One region of the Halalkalibacter sp. AB-rgal2 genome, then DNA from elsewhere that is predicted to be linked to it. Evidence: riboswitches for the same ligand, from Rfam matches in the RefSeq annotation. Region 1 holds a riboswitch; each other region holds the start of a gene.

Evidence for each region. Region 1 has a riboswitch for cobalamin ahead of ACERJO_RS13330 (ribonucleoside-diphosphate reductase subunit alpha). Riboswitches for the same ligand answer to the same signal wherever they lie in the genome.
Region 2: it holds a riboswitch for cobalamin, as region 1 does, so the genes downstream of both, metE (5-methyltetrahydropteroyltriglutamate--homocysteine S-methyltransferase) here and ACERJO_RS13330 (ribonucleoside-diphosphate reductase subunit alpha) in region 1, are expected to answer to the same signal.
Region 3: it holds a riboswitch for cobalamin, as region 1 does, so the genes downstream of both, ACERJO_RS06285 (DUF4430 domain-containing protein) here and ACERJO_RS13330 (ribonucleoside-diphosphate reductase subunit alpha) in region 1, are expected to answer to the same signal.

What each region holds. Positions count from the first base shown of each region.
Region 1 covers NZ_JBGUAV010000016.1:66,457-70,728, reverse strand. Annotated here, with positions in the region: gene ACERJO_RS13340 (YerC/YecD family TrpR-related protein) at 1-22, shown strand, start outside; gene ade (adenine deaminase) at 334-2,070, shown strand; cobalamin riboswitch at 2,216-2,411, shown strand; gene ACERJO_RS13330 (ribonucleoside-diphosphate reductase subunit alpha) at 2,577-4,272, shown strand, end outside.
Region 2 covers NZ_JBGUAV010000002.1:151,938-156,209, forward strand. Annotated here, with positions in the region: gene ACERJO_RS02290 (spore germination protein) at 1-1,030, opposite strand, end outside; gene ACERJO_RS02295 (cob(I)yrinic acid a,c-diamide adenosyltransferase) at 1,157-1,747, opposite strand; cobalamin riboswitch at 1,857-2,051, shown strand; gene metE (5-methyltetrahydropteroyltriglutamate--homocysteine S-methyltransferase) at 2,185-4,272, shown strand, end outside.
Region 3 covers NZ_JBGUAV010000005.1:130,315-134,586, reverse strand. Annotated here, with positions in the region: gene ACERJO_RS06290 (DUF4430 domain-containing protein) at 1-92, opposite strand, end outside; gene ACERJO_RS06285 (DUF4430 domain-containing protein) at 222-2,096, opposite strand; cobalamin riboswitch at 2,226-2,415, opposite strand; gene ACERJO_RS06280 (glutamate synthase subunit beta) at 2,561-4,045, opposite strand; gene gltB (glutamate synthase large subunit) at 4,038-4,272, opposite strand, start outside.

The DNA.
Region 1 (4,272 bases):
CGGTGAAAACGCAGAAGCGTAGATGAGAAGAGAACGACAGGTGGATGATAAGGGCACGGAAAAGTTCGGTTTGTAACTTTTCCTGTGCCCTCGTTTGTTTTTTGTAATATATGCAAAGTGACATTCTGTTGTAAAAGGAATGCTTCGAATGCGCGCGTTACATGCTTTCTGATAGAATAACCTTTTTAGAAAAGCTCACCCATGTTGTAACGACTCAACACGGAGGAATTAATAAAAGACTGCTGAACAGGTATTCTTAGACTTTCTTTTCTCAGCTATTTAAGATACGATATTCCTCAAGAATATGAGCGATGTTAAAAAGAGGTGTACGAAATGTGTGTAAAAATAAAAGCAAGGTTAAAAGCAGCAACAAAGGCTGAGAAAGCAGATACTGTCATTAAGAATGGCAAGATAATTGACGTTTTTACATTAACGATATATGAGGCGGATGTAGCGATTACCGATGGCGTTATTGTTGGTATCGGCGAATATGATGGGAATGAAGTAATTGATGCAAAAGGTGCGTATATTTCGCCGTCATTTATTGATGGACATGTACATATCGAATCTGCTATGGTTCCACCTGAGGAATTCGCACGCATTGTTGTTCCAAAAGGAGTCACAACGGTGATGGCCGATCCGCATGAAATTGCGAACGTTGGTGGAATGGAAGCTGTTCGTTATATGATTGACGCTGCAAAGGGGCTTCCACTTGATGTGAAGGTGATGGTCCCTTCTTCTGTTCCTGCTACCTCCTTTGAAAATAGTGGTTCGAGTCTTACCGCAGAAGAAGTTGAGACGTTATTTCAAGAAACGGAGGCGTATGGATTGGCGGAGGTGATGGACTATCCCTCTGTCTTCTCTGCTCAGAAGGAAATGCTTGCAAAGATCAGTGCAGCGAAGAAACGTCATAAGCCGATTGATGGTCATGCTGCGGGCTTAGATACAGTTGGGATTAATGCATATCGAGTAGCTGGAATTGAGAATGACCATGAAGCCGTAACAGCTGAAGAAGCATTGGACCGTATTCGGCGTGGCATGTACGTGTTAATGAGAGAAGGAACAGCTGCGAAAGATATTGAGGCACTATTGCCGATATTAACCCCCTCTAATGCGAGAAGATGTGTGTTTGCAACGGATGACAAGCATTTAGATGATTTAATTGATGAAGGCAGTATTGACGCTTCTATTCGTAAAGCCATTCGATTAGGTGTAGAGCCCCTTCAGGCGATCCAAATGGCCAGCCTCAATGCAGCAGAATGCTTCAAGCTAACAGAAAAAGGAGCAATAGCACCAGGCTACGAAGCGAGCTTTTTATTCATTGAGGACCTGCAAGAATTAACGATACAGTCTGTGTTTGTAAAAGGAGAATGTGTCGCACAAAATGGGAAGCTTGTTCAATCTATCCGAGAGTATGTAGCACCTCCAGCCTATTTATTAGAAAGTGTTCATATGAAATTGAAGAAAGAATCGCTTCAGTTAAAACTTGAAGAAGCCAATAAGGCCAATGTGATCACTGTTACACCTGGTTCAATTGTGACAAAAGCAATGGTTGAGGAAGTCACGGTGGAAAATGGCCTATTTGTTCCATCTGTTAAACAAAACCAATTAAAGCTTGTTGTTGCAGAAAGGCACCATCGATTAGGGCATGTAGGAGTTGGTATTGTAAAAGGCTTTCCGATCAAAAATGGTGCAATTGCCGCATCAATCGCTCATGATTCACACAATATTGTTGTATGCGGAACAGATGACGATAGTATATATAGGGCGATCTCACATGTTGCTGATTTAAAAGGTGGTATTGCTGTTGTGTCAGAAGGGGAAGTGTTGGCCGATGTATCGTTACCTCTGGCAGGATTAATGTCACTTGAATCTTATTCGACCGTTTACCGATCATTGAGCGCATTAGAAGAGGCTTTAGTGAAAATTGGGTTTGATGAAAAATGGAACCCATTTTTAACTTTATCTTTTTTGGCGTTACCTGTTATCCCGGAATTGAAATTAACGGATTTAGGTTTATTCGATGTTCGTTCCTTTTCTCATATTGACGTTGGAGTGAATGACGTGTAAATTTTTTTTAGAACGAAACAGGCGTACTGGCTCATGTTGGGCAAATTTGACGAAAACGTTCAAAAAAATATGCTTGCAAATAATAGTGGTATTCTGTACCATATACTATATATCGTAATAAAAAGTGAATTAAGCAACTATATATTGATTTTTGTGGAATGACGGTGTATTTACTACTTAATAGGGAATCTGGTTAAAGTCCAGAGCTGCCCCCGCAACTGTAAGTGTGGACGAAATGAAAAATCCACTGTGTAAGCTGCTAGAATGAGCTAGTTTACATGGGAAGGTTCAGAGTAGAACGAAGCACGAGTCAGGAGACCTGCCGTATTCCAAAGTCAGCTATCTTCGGGGTGTAAGAAGTGAGACGGCCTATTCTACATAATGTATGGTTTGAATACATATGCCGTTTCGCGCCCTTTCCCACACGTGAGAAGGGCGCTTTTTGCACCTTTAATAGTTGTTTTCACATTTAAATAATTGTGTCGTTTAAGGGAGAGTGTATCGAAATGAATCAAACTCTTGAAAAGAAATCATTTCAGGAAGCTTTAGTAGCTCGATTTCCTCAGTTGAATGTTGAGCAGTGGATTAACAAGTGGAAGGAAACCGATACGTGGGATAATCGTGCATTAAGCGCGCTAACTGAACTAGATATGGATCAGCCTGACTGGACATATGTTGCAGCTAGATGTTATTTAAATGGTTTATATGAGCAAGTACAAACAAGACGCCAAATTGATGATGAGTATTCACAGTTTTCAGCATTAATAGAGGAACTAGTTGAAAAAGGGATTTATGATGAACGATTAAATGCGTATACAACAGACGAGCTTCATGAGCTAGAAGCTGCGTTTCAAGGGAAAGAAGACGAGCGCTTTACGTATGTTGGCATAAAGACTTTAGCAGACCGTTATTTAGCTCGTGACTTTGATGGAACGTTATTAGAGCTTCCGCAAGAGAGATGGATGGTCATTTCGATGATGCTCATGGTCAATGAGCCAGTAAAAAAGCGTGTCGAACTCGTTAAGGAGAGTTATTGGGCACTATCTCATCTATACATGACAGTTGCAACACCTACCCTTGCGAATGCAGGGAAAAAAGGTGGTCAGCTTTCGAGTTGTTTCATTGATACGGTTGAGGATGACTTGCGTTCGATCTTTGACAGCTGTACCGATGCAGCAACAGTTAGTAAAAACGGTGGAGGGCTTGGTGTATATCTTGGCAAGATTCGTGCTAAGGGCTCAAGCATCCGCGGCTTCAAAGGGGTTTCATCAGGTGTTATTCCATGGATGAAGCAATTAAATAACGTTGCGGTTAGTGTGGATCAGCTCGGTCAACGTCAAGGAGCGATTGCCGTTTATTTAGATGTTTGGCATAAGGATATCTTTTCATTCTTAGACGCGAAGCTAAACAATGGAGATGAGCGCCAACGAACACATGATTTATTTACGGCAGTCTCCGTACCTGATGTATTCATGGAGGCGGTAGACAATCGTGATAACTGGTATCTGTTTGATCCTCATGAAGTGAGAGAAGTGATGGGCTTCTCGTTAGAAGATCATTATGATGAAGAAAAGGGTGCCGGGTCCTTCCGTGAACGATATGAGCAATGTGTCAATCATCCGTTACTATCGAAGGAGGAGGTTCCAGCCATCGAAATCATGAAACGAGTTATGATTTCGCAGCTTGAAACAGGAACACCGTACATGTTCTATCGTGATACAGCGAATCGCTTAAATCCGAACTCTCATAATGGTATGATATACGGCTCTAATTTATGTACAGAAATTATGCAAAATATGAGTTCAACAGTTATCACAGAAGAAGCGCTTGAGGATGGAACAATTCGTATTACGAAAAAGCCTGGGGACTATGTTGTTTGTAACTTAAGCTCATTATCAATTGCGAATGTATTGAAGGATGACGTCTTAGATCGTGTTATTGCAATCCAAATTCGGATGCTAGATAATGTTATTGATATTAATAAGCTTGATGTGAAGCAAGCTGAACTAACAAACCAAACGTATCGTGCGATTGGTGGCGGGACGTATGGCTGGCATCATCATTTAGCACGTAATGGTATTAAGTGGGAATCAGAGGAAGCAGTACAAGAGGTTGAGCGTGTCTATGAGAAGATCAATTATGCTGCGATAAAGGCAAGCCTTTCAATAGCGAAGGAAAAAGGAGCTTATCCGAAATTCAAAG
Region 2 (4,272 bases), on a different contig from region 1:
CAATTGTTAATTCTAAAAATATAGCTTCAATAATCGGTGGGAAAGGAATATTACTACGTGATGCAATAATGGTTGACAATAAATCACGCGGAATTAATTCATAATGAAATGTTAAAACAGCAACATAAATCGGTGTAGAAAAAATAGAGAAAAGTACAGCTCCAAACCTCAAAAGGCGTAAAAACGAAGCTATTTGCCAATGTAAATAATAATCTTCTAGAGAAGAAAAAAATTCAATTAGAGTCGCTGGTCCAATAATGGCATCTGGAGATCCGTTTGCCATAAAGGCAATTTTTCCTTCTGCTAAGACAGCGGCAACTCTTTCAGGTCTCTCTGTATGAATTAACTGTGGGAAAATAGACATCGTTTGGTCAGTAATCATTTGTGAAAGTGCATTCGCATCAATTACCTGATCAATCTCAATTGAATGAAGTCTTTGTATGACAGTTTCAATATTATCAGGATCAGCAATACCATCTATATACATAACCACAACACGAGTTTGTGTTAATTTTCCGATAGATAATTCTTTTATTTGTAATTGTGGGAGAGGTAATCGTTTTCGAATTAAATAAATATTTGTATCAAGTGATTCTATGAACGCCTCTTGAGGTCCTGAGACACTAAATTCAGTTTCTGGTGGCGCAACTGAGCGATTATTTTCTTGAGTTGCTTGTATAGCTAGACACCTTTTAGGCAAAGGTTGATCATAAATAATGACAAAACCATGCATAACCTTTTCTCTCAGTTCATCACTTTGGTTGATCCAGAGTGAATTCGCATTAGCAACAGCATCTTTCATTTCCTCTAATGTTATATACGTATGATTTTCCTTTAATACTTTCAGCACATTTTCGTTTAATTCTTTGTTGTCAATAAGTGGTTCGTAATAAGCTATGTAAAACAATTTCCCATTAAGTATGTATTCGCTCTCAACAAAATCCTCTGACTTTTTAAATAGGTTAATCATATTCGCTAAAGGCTGCTCTTTATTCTGACTTTTTCTATTCATAATCCATCTACTAATCACTATGTCTCACCACCTACATATCACTGTGCTCTAAAGTTAGTATGAAAAAACCCTAATTGTATTATGCGTAAAAAAGAAAGAGAAATTTCAAAAGGTAGCAATCCCTTTGAAACTTCTCTTTCATTCCTACTTCTCTTCTTTTCTTACCCCATTTTTAAAAACAGCCGCACTGCGAATATATTCGATGTCCTTTATTTTTAATCTTGCATTTGCAACTCTTGCAATAGCGAATAAATAATCTGATAAACGATTTAAATATTTAAGAACATACGGATTGTAATCTTCGTTTGTTTCTAGTAATTGAACAACTTGGCGTTCAGCTCTTCTTGCAATCGTCCTACATATATGCAACGTTGCTGCAGCTTCTGCCCCCCCTGGTAAAATAAATTTTTCAATTGATGGTGCTTCATCTATGTAAACATCCATCCTTTTCTCTAAATAATCAATCATTGCTTGATTTGTTTTATATCGGATTTTATCTGATTTCTTAATAGCAGCTAAATCTCCACCACAGTCAAATAGTTCATGTTGGATTCTCTCTAGCTCACCCTTAATATCTCGAAATAGATCATCTTCTAATTGTGTTACTGCTTGACCAACAAAAGCATTCAATTCATCTATTGTCCCATATGCTTCAACACGAATATGACTCTTCATTACACGCCCACCAATAACACTTGTTTTACCTTCATCTCCAGTTCGTGTATACAACTTCAATACAATCCCTCTTTCTAATCGTTTTCACTAGTATACATGATTATTTTACATTCTACCTAATAAAAATTCTCTTGACATTTCTCCTCCTTCACGATAAAGTATAAAACAATTTCATATGTTGGAAATCGGTACTTTGAATACAATGACTTTCAAAGTTTAAAAGGGAATCCGGTGAAATTCCGGAGCGGTCCCGCCACTGTAGTAGATGAGTTACAATTTCTTAAACCACTGGCTTATATAGCTGGGAAGGTGATTGTGACGTTGATTCTAGAGCCAGGAGACCTGCCAATTTCAACAACACTGTTTTTACCTACGGGAGATAGGGAGGTGTTATAATAGCTTATTTACGCATGCCGTCATAAGGATATTATTACACTAGTATAGGTAATAATATCCTTTTTTGTTTTATGAATACACATTTTGGAGGAGATGTTTGAATGTCAATTAAAACAAGCAACTTAGGTTATCCACGAATTGGTGAACAACGCGAATGGAAAAGAACGTTAGAGTCGTTTTGGAAAGGTTCGATTACTGAAGATGAGTTACATACTCAAATGAAAGAAATTCGTCTAAATCATCTTAAGAAGCAAATGGAATTAGGCATTGATTATATTCCTGTTAATGATTTTACTTATTATGATCATGTGCTTGATACAGCGACTATGTTTGGTATCGTTCCAAATCGTTTTCAATATTCCGGAGGGGCTGTTTCTTTAGCTACTTACTATGCAATGGCACGCGGAGGAGACGCTCAAGCGTGTGAAATGACAAAATGGTTTGATACAAACTACCACTACATTGTTCCTGAGCTACAGGACGCAAAGCCTACACTCGTTGAAAACAAACCGTTGAAAGCATTTAAAGAAGCGAAAGAAGAATTAAATGTAATTGGAAAGCCGGTTATTTTAGGACCTTTTACATTCTTAAGCTTATCAAAGGGATATAAAAAGTCAGAATTCTCAAACCTTTTGTCGCAATTAATCCCACTTTACTCACAGGTTTTATCAGAGTTGAAAGAAGCAGGTGCAGAAATTGTCCAAATCGATGAACCTACATTTGTAACGGATTTAAGTGAGGAGGACTGGTATCTAATTAAACAAGTTTACACTCAACTAGCTAATACAACTGACATTGATTTAATCGTACAAACGTATTTTGAAAGTGTTGATCAATATTTAGAGCTCATTTCATTACCAGTGAAAGGGATAGGCCTTGATTTTGTTTATGGAAAGGAAAATAATTTAAATTCCTTAATCACGTACGGCTTCCCTCAAGATAAAGTACTTGGTGTCGGAATTATTGATGGTCGAAACATTTGGAAAAGTGACCTCAACAAAGTATCTAAGCTTCTTGAAAGAATTAATGAAGTAGTCCCATATTCCAGGCAGCTTATTCAGCCTTCATCAAGCTTACTGCACGTTCCAGTAACGTTAAAGTATGAAGATGCACTAGATCCTCTCGTAAAAGGGGCACTTGCCTATTGTGATGAGAAACTAGAAGAAATGATATTATTAAAAGACATCCTATCAAAACGTTATCAATATGAGGACAAATTAAAGGAACACCAAAAAGGCATTTACGATTTAGGTGAATCTGCATGGAGAACCGAAAAAAAATTAAACGAACTGAAAACGAATCGAGGTACTCATTTCAGTAAAAGAGCCGAGCTTCAACATAAAAAATGGAAATTACCTTTACTACCTACTACGACGATCGGGAGTTTCCCACAAACAACAGAAGTACGCCAAACCCGTTTAAAGTGGCGTAAAGGAGAATTATCTAACGAAAACTATGAGCAACAGATCAATGAATATATGAAGAAATGGATCCAAATTCAAGAAGATCTTGAACTTGATGTTTTCGTTCACGGTGAGTTCGAACGAAATGACATGGTCGAATTTTTCGGCGAAAAGTTATCGGGGTTTGCTTTCTCGAAAAATGGTTGGGTTCAGTCATATGGCTCACGTTGTGTAAAACCACCTATCATTTTCGGTAATGTAGAATTTACTAAGCCAATGACAGTGAAAGAAGTTGTTTATGCACAATCATTAACAGAGAAACCAGTTAAAGGAATGCTTACTGGACCTGTCACCATTTTAAACTGGTCCTTTGCTCGAAACGATATTTCTAATAAAGAAATTAGCTTTCAAATTGCAGAAGCGCTTCTTAAAGAAGTACAAGCATTAGAAGAAGCAAATATTACGATGATTCAGGTTGATGAACCTGCATTACGCGAAGGTTTACCATTGAAGAAAGAGAAGCAAGAAGACTATCTTCAATGGAGCATTGAAGCATTCAGACGTTGTACATCTGATATCGATGACCTAACGCAAATTCATACACATATGTGCTATAGCGAATTTAATGAAATTATTGATGCGATTGATGCAATGGACGCAGATGTGATCTCCATTGAAACCTCTAGAAGTCATGGTGAAATGATTGAAGCATTTGAAAAAACAACCTATACAAAAGGAATTGGTTTAGGTGTATATGATATTCACAGTCCTCGTATTCCAAACGTA
Region 3 (4,272 bases), on a different contig from region 1:
TGATGCTCTTCTTTATTTCCTGTCCCACAACCTATTAAAATGCCAATAGCCATGAACATGAGCAACAAAATTTGGATCCAACGAATTCTCATCCTCACAACACGCTCCTCTACTATAAGCTGATCTACTCCATACCGAAATGAGACCCCCTATTATGACTTAAAGGGCACTGAAAAAGGGAAAGCAAACCTTTTCAGCGCCCTATGCATAAACAAAAGGGATTATTCTTCCTTCATCATTCCACGACGTTTCGTTATCACAAATGCTATCACACCTATTAGCAATAAAACTAAACCAACCAAAAGAAGATTAAATGTATTCGTTGCCGTATCTGGTAACCGCTCACCTTCATCTGTTGATTCCGATGTGTTATTAGAATCTATTACTTTTTCATTATTATTAGAAGGTAAAGGGGGCTCTGTTTCTACCTTTTCATAAGGATTAGTTGTTTCCTCTTCCTCAACAACAACATCTTCTAATCCATACTGAACTTCTCCATCAGCTAAAGGAAGATGATACAAAGATCCTTCCCCATTTACATATAGCTGATACGCAACAAGAGCACGATAGGCTTGGTCGGTTGAAAATGGATCACTATCAGAACCATAGCCATCCTTCCAATAGAATCCACCATCATCATTTTGGAAGCTCAATAAGTAATCAACAAGCCTCGTACTTTCACTATCACTTGGATCCTCTGGCTGGTTTGGTTCAACCCCAGCTGTCGCAAGCGCAATAATAACTTGAGAAGCAGTCGAGCTATTGTCAATTTGCGAAGCATTTGCTTGGATATAACGTAATGCTTCATTCACACTTTGTTCAACTTCTGTTTGAGATGTATGTGGCGCTAATGCGGTGATGGCCATCGCCGTTGTATCCAAATCAGCTGAGCTACTTCCATCCCAAGACCAGCCGCCACTTCCATTTTGAGCATCTAGCAAATATGAAATCATCCGTTCACGATCCCACGCTGCTCCATCTGGTGTTTCAAAGCCTGCACTATCTAACGCAATTAAACCATACACAACACCGTTTAAACCTTGACGCGTTAATTCACCATTATAAATGGCTTCAACGAGGTTGTATCCTTCAATATTTGTCGGGTTGCCACCTGCTGCTAAAATACCTAACGTCACACGCTCATAATCCGTTATAGCACGAAACTGTCCTTCATTCTCTCTTAACGTCTCTTTCACTTGATCTAAATAGCTACTCGGCACTTCTTTTCTTGCCTGTCTTAATGCTATTGCATTCCAATCACCGATTGTTCCAGCAAGAATATAATCAGTTGCTGAATCGATCGCACTTTGAATGACTTCTGGATCAACTCGTTCAGTCTCAGAACCTTCTTCTGTTACAGGATCCTCTTCTTCAGAACCGCTGTCAGCATCTCCGCCTTCATCTTCCGATTCATTCTCAATGAAGACAAAGGAAATCAGGTCTCCATTTGTCAACACGTAGTCACTAGCACCGACTTGCGAAGACTCATCATTAACGGCTAATGACCAATAATCAGGATACTCTGCCTTTAAACCATTAATTCCTGTAATAAAATTCCCAAAATCATATACGTCATACTCTAAATTGTCCTTACCGATGACTACCTTAATTAAATCAAAGGCTGTTGCCCCTTCAATAAATCCAAAACTGTCATCATAAGCTTGAACTTCTTCAATTCCTACAATTTCAAGTTCAGCACTATCACTTTCAGCTGTCCAGTCAACTAGTTTAAATGTTAGAATGTCGTCTTCATCGACTAAAAAGCTATCTGCCCCTGTTTGTGCTGAGATTCGATTGACATAAAATGCCCAGAAATAGTTTCCTTCTGCCTGCACATCATTAATTGTATGAATAAATTTCCCGTATTGGCCATCATCATATCCAACATTCTCCTCACCGACAGCACGCACGAGTAAGTCAAACGCCGTATCTCCCTCTTCAACCTCATACTCACTAACATCAACCGTAACAATCTGATTGCTCTCTTCTAATTGCTGATCCGATGCTTCCTCAGCAAATACCGCCGTATTGACACTTCCAAAGAACAGTGAAAACACAAGCAACACTGCCATCATCTGATGCATCCATTTTTTCATTTTTGTTCCTCCTCATTTTCTATCTATCCATCAAAAAAAGCCCCTCTAACTGAGAAGGAGCTAAAATGTTAAGAGATTAATAGCATCATATACTATACATTCTTAACACCCCTTCTATCCGCGTAGAACATGGTGCTGGCAAAACAGGCAGGTTTCCTGGCTCATGGTCATCACTTCCTACGTCTTCCCATCTTTTTATAAGACAGTGACAATAGTAGGTTGCTCGCATTTACAGTGGCGGGACCGCGTTGGTTTCTCATCAACTTCCCTATTAAGCTAGCATTTACTAAATGCCAGCACCTGTTTAATTAACTATGAACTTATCGAAGTAATTATACTCGAACTCACTCTAGTAATCAATATGAAAAAATGTGTAGAATGATTTTATAGAGGTTGTTCAAAAGGGCGCTTTTTTCCCTTTTTGATGACCTCGAGGCAGGCTTTTATAAAAACAAGCCTACCTTTTAAGGTAAGCTTGTTTCTCCCATTAAATACTTATCGCATTCACGTGCTGCTTCTCTTCCTTCATTAATCGCCCAAACGATCAAACTTTGGCCTCGGCGCATATCACCTGCCGCAAATAAACCGTCAATATTCGTTCGGTAAGTACCATATTCTGCCTTTACATTTGATCGCTTGTTTAATTGAACATTGGCTTCTGTCAGAAATTCAGTCTCCGGACCGCTAAATCCAATAGCAAGTAACACTAATTGGGCAGGCCAACGCTTTTCTGTCCCAGGTAATTCTTTCCTTATTTTCTTGCCTTCTGCATTCATAAATGTTTCCACTTCAACAGTCTCAACAAATGCAACTTGACCTTGATCATCGCCTATAAATCGCTTCGTCATGACGGCATAAGCGCGTGGATCTTCACCTAATACTGCAGCTGCTTCCTTATGTCCATATTCAACTCGATGAATGACGGGCCATTGCGGCCATGGATTATCGGGCTCGCGCTCGGTCCCTTTCTTTGGATATATATCAAACTGAGTTAGACTCCGGCACCCATGACGAACGGATGTCGCTAAACAATCTGTTCCTGTATCCCCACCGCCAATTACGATGACATCTTTATCCCTGGCCGAAATGTAGGCACCATCTTCATGACTAGAATCTAATAGACTCTTCGTATTCGTATGCAAGAAGTCCATCGCAAAATGAATCCCTTCTAATCCTCTTCCTTCCACTTCTATGTCACGATGCATCGCCGCTCCGCCACATAAAATGACCGCATCAAAGTCTGAATGTAGCTTTTTTAGTGGATAATCCTTCCCTATTTCCGTATTCGGTTGAAACATGATTCCTTCTGCTTGTAAGATGTTCACTCGTCGCTCAATTACTTGATAAGGAAGCTTCATTTCCGGAATTCCATACGTCAGTAATCCACCAATTCGGTCATGCCTTTCGTAGACCGTTACTAGATGCCCTGCCTTGTTTAATTGGGCAGCTGCAGCTAATCCCGCTGGACCCGATCCGACAATGGCGACCTTTTTACCAGTCCGATCAGTTGGTGGTGTAGGCTTAACCCAGCCTTCCTTAAAGCCACGTTCAACAATCGCTAATTCGACTGATCGAATCGCCACAGGCGGTTCATTGATCCCTAGTACACACGCCCCTTCACACGGTGCAGGACAGGCCATACCCGTAAATTCTGGGAAATTGTTACGTTCATGTTCACGCTCTAACGCTTCCTTCCACTGCCCTTGATAGACGAGATCATTCCACTCAGGAATGAGATGATGAACCGGACAACCTGTTGTCATACCATTTAACATCATCCCTGTATGACACGTAGGCACTCCACAGTCCATGCAACGTGCCCCCTGCTGCTGGAGCTCCTGCTCTTGATGACGCAGTGTATAATCATCCCAATCCTTCACTCGCTCTTTCGGATCACGTTCAGGTAATGGCTTTCTAGTATAATCAATAAATCCTGTTGGTTTACCCATTGTTCACGTCACCATCCTTCACAAGATCGACGGCCGCTTTACTTTCTTCAAAAGCCGCTAAAGCCGCTTTATATGAGTCATACCCTTTCTCTTTAAATCGATCAATCCTCTTCTTCATCACCATATAATCACGTGGAATCACACGAACAAACTGCTTGGATATCTTACCCCAATTTTTCAGTACTTCTTTGCCTCGTTCACTTTTCGTGTAATATACATGTCTTTCG